One region of the Mesorhizobium sp. WSM4807 genome, then DNA from elsewhere that is predicted to be linked to it. Evidence: predicted binding sites of a transcription regulator. Region 1 holds the regulator's gene; the other holds the start of a gene.
The links. The regulator LexA, encoded in region 1, represses DNA repair genes until DNA is damaged. The targets are predictions, from matches to a motif close to TGTTCNNNNTGTGTTCNG.

Region 1 (3,386 bases):
CTTGCCGCTGGGACAGGTACCATCGCAATGACCTCCATCATTGCCGGCAGCGCCACCGCACTCTTCGCCATCTGGCACTTCCAGCGCGTCTCGCCGCTCAGCCTGTTCGCCAATCTGGCCGTCATGCCGATCGTCACGGTCGTCATGTTCCTGGCCGTCGTTAGCGCCTTGGCAATGCCGTTCGGCCTCGACGGCCCTTTCCTATACATGATGGGCAAGGGGCTGACGGCCATGATTGCAATATCGGGATGGATCTCCGAGCGGTCGCCGGTCGATGCCGTCGGGCTGATCTCGTTGCAGTCGGTTCTGCTGGTGACGGCCGCCCTGGTCATCGCCACGATGGCAACGACATGGTTGCGGCTTGCGGCACTTCCCTTTGCGCTCGCCGGCCTGCTGACGATTTCCGAGACGCGCACTCCCGACGTGCTGATTTCGGAAGATGCGCATCTGGTGGCGCTGCCGATCGGCGGCGGCGAACTTGCCGTCAACCGGGTGCGCTCGAACGAATTCATCACCGACAACTGGAAACATGCGCTGGTTTCAGCGACCATTGTCGAGCCGGAGACATTCGAAAAAGGAGACGTGCGGTTCGACATCGTCGACCCGGCCGACCTGCCGCCGGGAGCGCCCTTCTACTGCACTGCCGGCCTGTGCCTCGCCCGGCACCAGTCCGGCGCGATCATCGCGCTCGCCGACGACCGCAAAACCGCACGGCCAGCCTGTGCCTTTGCGGATTTGATCGTCATCGATGATGCCACAGCCTATTATAATCCCTGCCGCAATCCGCTGGTTCTCGTCGTCACCAAACGGCAGCTCGCTCGCATGGGCAGTGCCGCCGTCTTTTTCGATCCGCTATCTGCGACGACGCGCGCAGAAATCCGTTTTGCCGTCAGACAGCCCTATAGGCCTTGGCATGAGCAGCGGAGATTTTCGCGCGAGGCGAGGGGCCTGCCGCCATACCGCAGGGCCGAGAAACCCAAAAAGCCTGCCGTTCAGTAACGCCGGATCAGTCCGACGAGCTTGCCTTGCACCTTGACCCGGTCCGGCCCGAAGATGCGCGTCTCGTAGGCCGGATTGGCGGCTTCCAGTGCGATCGAGGCACCTTTGCGGCGGAACCGCTTCAGCGTCGCTTCCTCGTCGTCGACCAAGGCGACGATGATCTCGCCAGGCTGGGCGGTGTCGGCGTTGCGGATGATGACCGTGTCGCCGTCGAAAATGCCGGCCTCGATCATCGAATCACCCTTGACCTCCAGCGCGTAGTGCGTGCCGCCGGTGATCATGTCCGGTGGTACCGAGATCGAATGCGTTTGGTGCTGGATGGCATCGATCGGCACACCGGCAGCGATGCGGCCCATCACCGGTATGGAGATGGTGGCAACGACGTCGTCGTCATTGCCGGCCGCGGGCATGCGCGAAGGCGCCGGCTTGATCTGTCGTCCGAGGCTGCCCTGCCCAAGGCTGCCCTGAATGACGCTTGGCGAGAATTTGCGCGCCGCATTGAGGCCGGGCGCGATCGAATCGGGCAGGCGCAGCACCTCCAGCGCGCGGGCGCGGTTGGGCAGGCGGCGAATGAAACCGCGCTCCTCCAGTGCAGTGATCAGCCGATGGATCCCCGACTTCGAGGCGAGGTCGAGCGCTTCCTTCATCTCGTCGAACGAGGGCGGAATGCCGCTTTCCTTCAGCCGCTCGTGGATGAACATCAGCAGTTCATGTTGTTTGCGTGTCAGCATCGCGACCCCCAACAGAATCAGAAAAACAAACCCAGAACAAACACTATCTGTTCCAGTTGTGTTCCGCAACCGTTTAAAATTTAATGAATGTGTTGACGTTTTGTTCAGCGTAGCATCAGCACGCTGCACGCGGCGCCCGTCGCGGCTGGGGGAGCGAACGGCTCGCGCACGATCAGCCCGTTGGCGTCGGCCAGCATTTTGAGCATCGAGGAATCCTGGATGCCGAACGGGGTCGCCAGCAGCGTGCCGGCTTCTTCGCTCACCACGGCGCGTACATAGTCCTGCCTGAGATCGTTGGCCGGCATGGCGGCGCCGAGCCGCGCCTGACGCATGTCCTGCCGGAAGGCGCGGCCGCCGAGCCGCGCAAGCAGCGGCGTCAGAAAGAGCTGCGTGCAGACCAGGCTCGCCACCGGATTGCCAGGCAGGCCGATGCAGCGGATGTCACCCAGCCGCCCGAACATCAGCGGCTTGCCGGGCCGCATGGCGATTTTCCAGAAATCGAGCGTCATGCCTTCACCGGTCAGCACGTCATGGACCAGGTCATGGTCGCCGACCGAGGCGCCGCCCAGCGTGACGATGACGTCGGCGCCTGCGTCGACCGCTTGTTTCACCAGCGTGGCGATCGCCTCCTTGCGGTCGGGGGCGATGCCGAGATCGAGCGCGCTGGCGCCGACCGAGCGGGCCGCGGCGGCGACGCCATAGGCATTGGACGAGATGATCTGGTCGGGGCCAAGGTCGCTGCCCGGCGGCAGCAATTCGTCGCCGGTGGCGATGATGGCGACCAACGGCCGTTTCACCACGCTGACCTGCGGGTGGTTGGCCGACGCCGCCAGCGACAATGCCGCCGGATCAAGCGGGCGGCCTTTCTCCAGCAGGACGTCGCCCTTCGAGAAATCGAGCCCGAGGCGGCGGATGTTGCGGCCTTCAACCGTCGACGCGGTCACTTCGATGCTGCCGCCGCCGAGGTCGCGGACATTCTCCTGGATGACGATGGTGTCCGCGCCTGCAGGAAGCGGCGCGCCGGTGAAGATGCGCACGGCCTGCGCCGGGCCGACTGTTCCGGCAAAGCCGCGTCCGGCCGGCGCCATGCCGATCACCGAAAGTCTTGCGGGCACGGACGCGACATCCTCGGCCCGCACGGCATAGCCGTCCATGGCGGACGCGTTGAACGGCGGCTGGGTGCGGAGCGCCAGGAGCGGCGCCGCCAGCACGCGGTCGGCGGCGTCCATCAGGGCGACGCTTTCAGCCTGCAAGGGCGCAGCATCCTCAAGCAGGCGCTCGAGCGCCTCGGCGACCGGAAGCAGTGCCATTATTAGCCTGCCCCCTTGGCATCCGCCTTGTAGTCGCCGGATTTGCCGCCGGTCTTTTCCGCCAGCCTGATGCCCGAGATCACCATGGCGCGGTCGACCGCCTTGGCCATGTCATAGATGGTCAGGCAGGCGACCGAGACGGCGGTCAGCGCTTCCATCTCGACGCCGGTCTTACCGGTGACGCGGGCCAGCGCCGTGACCTTCAGGCCTGGCAGCGTCGCGTCCGGTTCGATGTCAATGGATACCTTGGTCAACAGCAGCGGATGGCAGAGCGGGATCAGCTCATGCGTCCTCTTGGCCGCCATGATGCCGGCGATGCGCGCCGTGCCCAGCACGTCGCCCTTCT
Region 2 (3,386 bases), on a different contig from region 1:
ACCGCTATGCGATCAAGCACGTCTGGCGCGTCATCCCGCTCAAGGAACTGCTGGGGTACTAGGGCGGCGGCAGGCACTATCCCCCCTTGCGGGGGAGATGGCGTTTCTTCCATCAAGCCCGCCTGGATCTCTCCAGCGGAATCTCGCGCTCGCCAAGCATCCGCGCTTCGGCGCGGCGCTGCTGCTGCTCGTCGATGAACGCCGCCTGGATCGAGATCGCCGCGCCCGGCAGCCCGTCGGCGCGGCAGGCCGAGCAGCGAAGGCGCCCCGAAAGCGCCGCCAGCGGCGTCTGCGCGGTCACCCCGAAGCGCTTCAGCTCCGCCGGCTTCCACCATCTGTTGCGGCCGCAATCGATACACTCGACCGCGATCGAGACGACCTCGCGATCGTCGCTTCCTTGCCCGGCAATGCCATCGTCCCTAGTGCCTCAGTTCCTGTTTTGTTCACAACATTAGGGGTTTTTCCCGAAGAGTCGAGTCAGTTCCGCTCACACCGTGCAAAAGTTTAACTTGTGTCAATTTTTGAGTTATGCTTATATATCGGATCGACTGATAACGCCGCCGCGGACGATCAGATAGGCGGCAGGGCCGGGCCTCCGTCGCGGCCGCCAATCAAGGAGACGAAGATGGACGCCCTCTCCGCCCAGTTCGCCCGCGATTGCGGCTATACTGGCGACAGCCCGGCCATGCTGGCGGCCTTCGCCGCCGTCCGCCTCGACGGCATAGGCAAGGCCCGCCTGGGCCATGATCAGCGCAAAACGATTGTTGACCGGCTGAAGCACGGCGAGGCCTTGTTCCTGGCGGCGATCCGCCCGGCGCAGTCGGCCGAGGAGGCGCTCGAGGACACCGCCCGCTTCATTGCGCTGTTCCGCAACATGCCGCGCTGGCGCCAGGAAAGGCGCGGCGCCGATCTCGCCCGCGCCAGGCAGCAGCGGCTTCTGGCGCGCTTCTTCCGCCGCTACGGCCACCGCCTCTGGGCACGGCAGGCGGCGTAAGCCGGACGTCGCCGACGCCATCAGCCGCGAATGCCTGGCGGCCGGTCGCCCGCACGGCGACGCGCCTGTCGCGCATAGCTGGACCGCACTTGCCGTCACCAAATCCACACCGTATGTCCACTCGATGAGCGAGATCAAATTCCGTCGCGCGCAAGCGCACGATCTGCCGGCAATTGTCGCACTGCCTGCCGACGATGCGCTCGGTGCTGGTCGGGAGGACCCGTCGACGCCGCTAGTGCCGTCCTACCTCGATGCCTTCAGCGCGATCGATGCCGATCCCAACCAGCTGCTGGCTGTGGCCGTGGAAGCCGGACAGGTGGTCGGAACCCTGCAGCTCAGCTTCATTCCAGGCATATCGAGGAAAGGCGCCTGGCGCGGGCAGATCGAAGGCGTTCGCGTCGCGCGGCAATGGCGGTCTCGCGGCGTCGGCAAGCGGATGATCGAATGGGCGATTGAAGCGTGCCGTTCGCGCAACTGCAGCTTCGTTCAGCTCACGACCGACAAGAGCCGACGGGAGGCGCACGCTTTCTACGATCGCCTCGGTTTCACCGCCAGCCATCTCGGCTACAAGATGGCGCTGTAGATCGCGGCACCTGCCGTCAGGCCAATCGCTTGAAGTCGGCGCTGCCCCTCATCCGCCTGCCGGCACCTTCTCCCCGTATAGTGACGGGGCGAAGGGGGCTGTCCGCAACCTCGGCACCCATTCTGCAACGCCGGAGATTGGCGAACTGCAACGCCGGAGATTGGCGAAACCCTTTGCGAAGGCTGTCCTTCTCCCCGTCCCTATACGGGGAGAAGTGCCCGGCAGGGCGATGAGGGGCAGCGCAAACCTGAAGCGATTGCCCTCCACCTGCCCTCCACGCCGCTTGACAATCCACCCGCATGTTCTCATTATGTTCCAAACGAAACCACCCCTCAAGACATGCGGCGTTCGAACCGCCGCGGGCGAACGGGCCGGATGGAAGCCAACATCCTCCACGCGGATCTGGATGCCTTCTATGCCTCGGTCGAACAGTTGCTCGACCCGGCCCTGCGCGGCAAGCCGATCGCCGTCGGCGGCGGTGTGGTGCTGGCCGCTTCCTACGAGGCCAAGGCCTTTGGCGTGCGTGGCGGCATGCCGGGGCGGCGCGCCCGGGAACTCTGCCCCGGGCTGATTTTCGTCGGCGGCCATTTCAAGGATTATCAGCGGCTCGGCGACGCGGCCATCAAAGTGCTTGGCGATTTCACGCCGATGGTCGAGCGGATCTCCATCGACGAGGCCTTCGCCGACGTCGCCGGCTGCACCCATCTGTTCGGTCCGCCGGCCGAGATCGCCACAACCATCCGCCGCCGCGTGCGGGCGGAGCTCGGCCTGCCGATCTCGGTCGGCGTGGCACGCACCAAGCACCTGGCCAAGATCGCCTCGCAAGTGGCCAAGCCCGACGGGCTGGTGGTCGTCGATCCACGCTACGAGTTGGAGTTCCTGCACGATCTGCCGGTCGAACTGATGTGGGGCGTCGGCCCGGTCACCAGGGAGCGGCTGGCCGGCATCGGTGTGCGCACCATCGGCGAACTGGCGAAGACGCCTGGCTGGTCGCTGGAGCGCCTGCTCGGGCCGGCGGCGGGCGAAAAGCTCAACGCGCTGGCGTGGAACCGCGATCCGCGCAAGCTCGAGACGCAGCGCCGGGCGCGATCGGCCGGCGCACAATCGGCACTCGGCAGGAAACCGGCCGAGGCAAAAATCTTCGTGCCGGCGCTGCTGCATCTGGCCGACAGGGTCGCCACCCGGCTGCGGGCGAAGTCCCGGCCGGGGCGCACCGTGACGGTTCGCGTTCGCTTTGCCGATCTGCGCTCGGTGACGCGCTCGATCACGCTCGACCAGCCGATTTCGGCAACCGCCACGCTGGCCGAGATCGCCGAGGCGCTGGTGCGCAAGGTGCTTGTCGATCATCCGCACGAAAAGACCATCTCGCTGCTGGCGATCGCCGTCTCGCATCTGGAACAGCAACCGGGCCTGCAGCTGGAACTGCCGCTCGACCTCGACGACGACCGGCGCCGCCCCGGCACCAGCAAGGGTGCGGCGCGCTGGACGGCCGACCGCGCCATCGACAAGATCCGCGACCGCTTCGGCTGGGAGGCGGTCGGCTATGCCTCGGTCGCGCTCGGCCAGTCGCGCTCGGTTCCCGACGCGTTTCGCGAACTGGCCGAAAAGGAATTGTGAGCCGGCTTGGCCGAGCGGGGCGATGCACTTTGCATCAAAAAGCGATCGGTCTGGTCGTCAGACCAAAAGCGTAGCGCTGCCCCAGGCGATCAGGACGATGCCGGCCGCCCGGCCAACCCACTGGCCGGCAGGAAACGCCTTTTCAACCAGCACCAGAATGGCGAGCCCGGCAACCCACACCAGGTTCATGAT

Region 2: the regulator LexA is predicted to act here: its motif matches at 1,878-1,895, upstream of dinB (DNA polymerase IV).

The regions. Positions count from the first base shown of each region.
Region 1 is NZ_JBVVQY010000024.1:18,646-22,031, forward strand. It holds gene AC0L3N_RS25355 (ComEC/Rec2 family competence protein) at 1-999, shown strand, start outside; gene lexA (transcriptional repressor LexA) at 993-1,730, opposite strand; gene AC0L3N_RS25365 (molybdopterin molybdotransferase MoeA) at 1,835-3,040, opposite strand; gene moaC (cyclic pyranopterin monophosphate synthase MoaC) at 3,043-3,386, opposite strand, start outside.
Region 2 is NZ_JBVVQY010000058.1:9,484-12,869, reverse strand. It holds gene AC0L3N_RS32665 (XRE family transcriptional regulator) at 1-62, shown strand, start outside; gene AC0L3N_RS32660 (hypothetical protein) at 113-301, opposite strand; gene AC0L3N_RS32655 (hypothetical protein) at 626-994, shown strand; gene AC0L3N_RS32650 (GNAT family N-acetyltransferase) at 1,119-1,577, shown strand; gene dinB (DNA polymerase IV) at 1,953-3,194, shown strand; gene AC0L3N_RS32640 (DUF2182 domain-containing protein) at 3,252-3,386, opposite strand, start outside.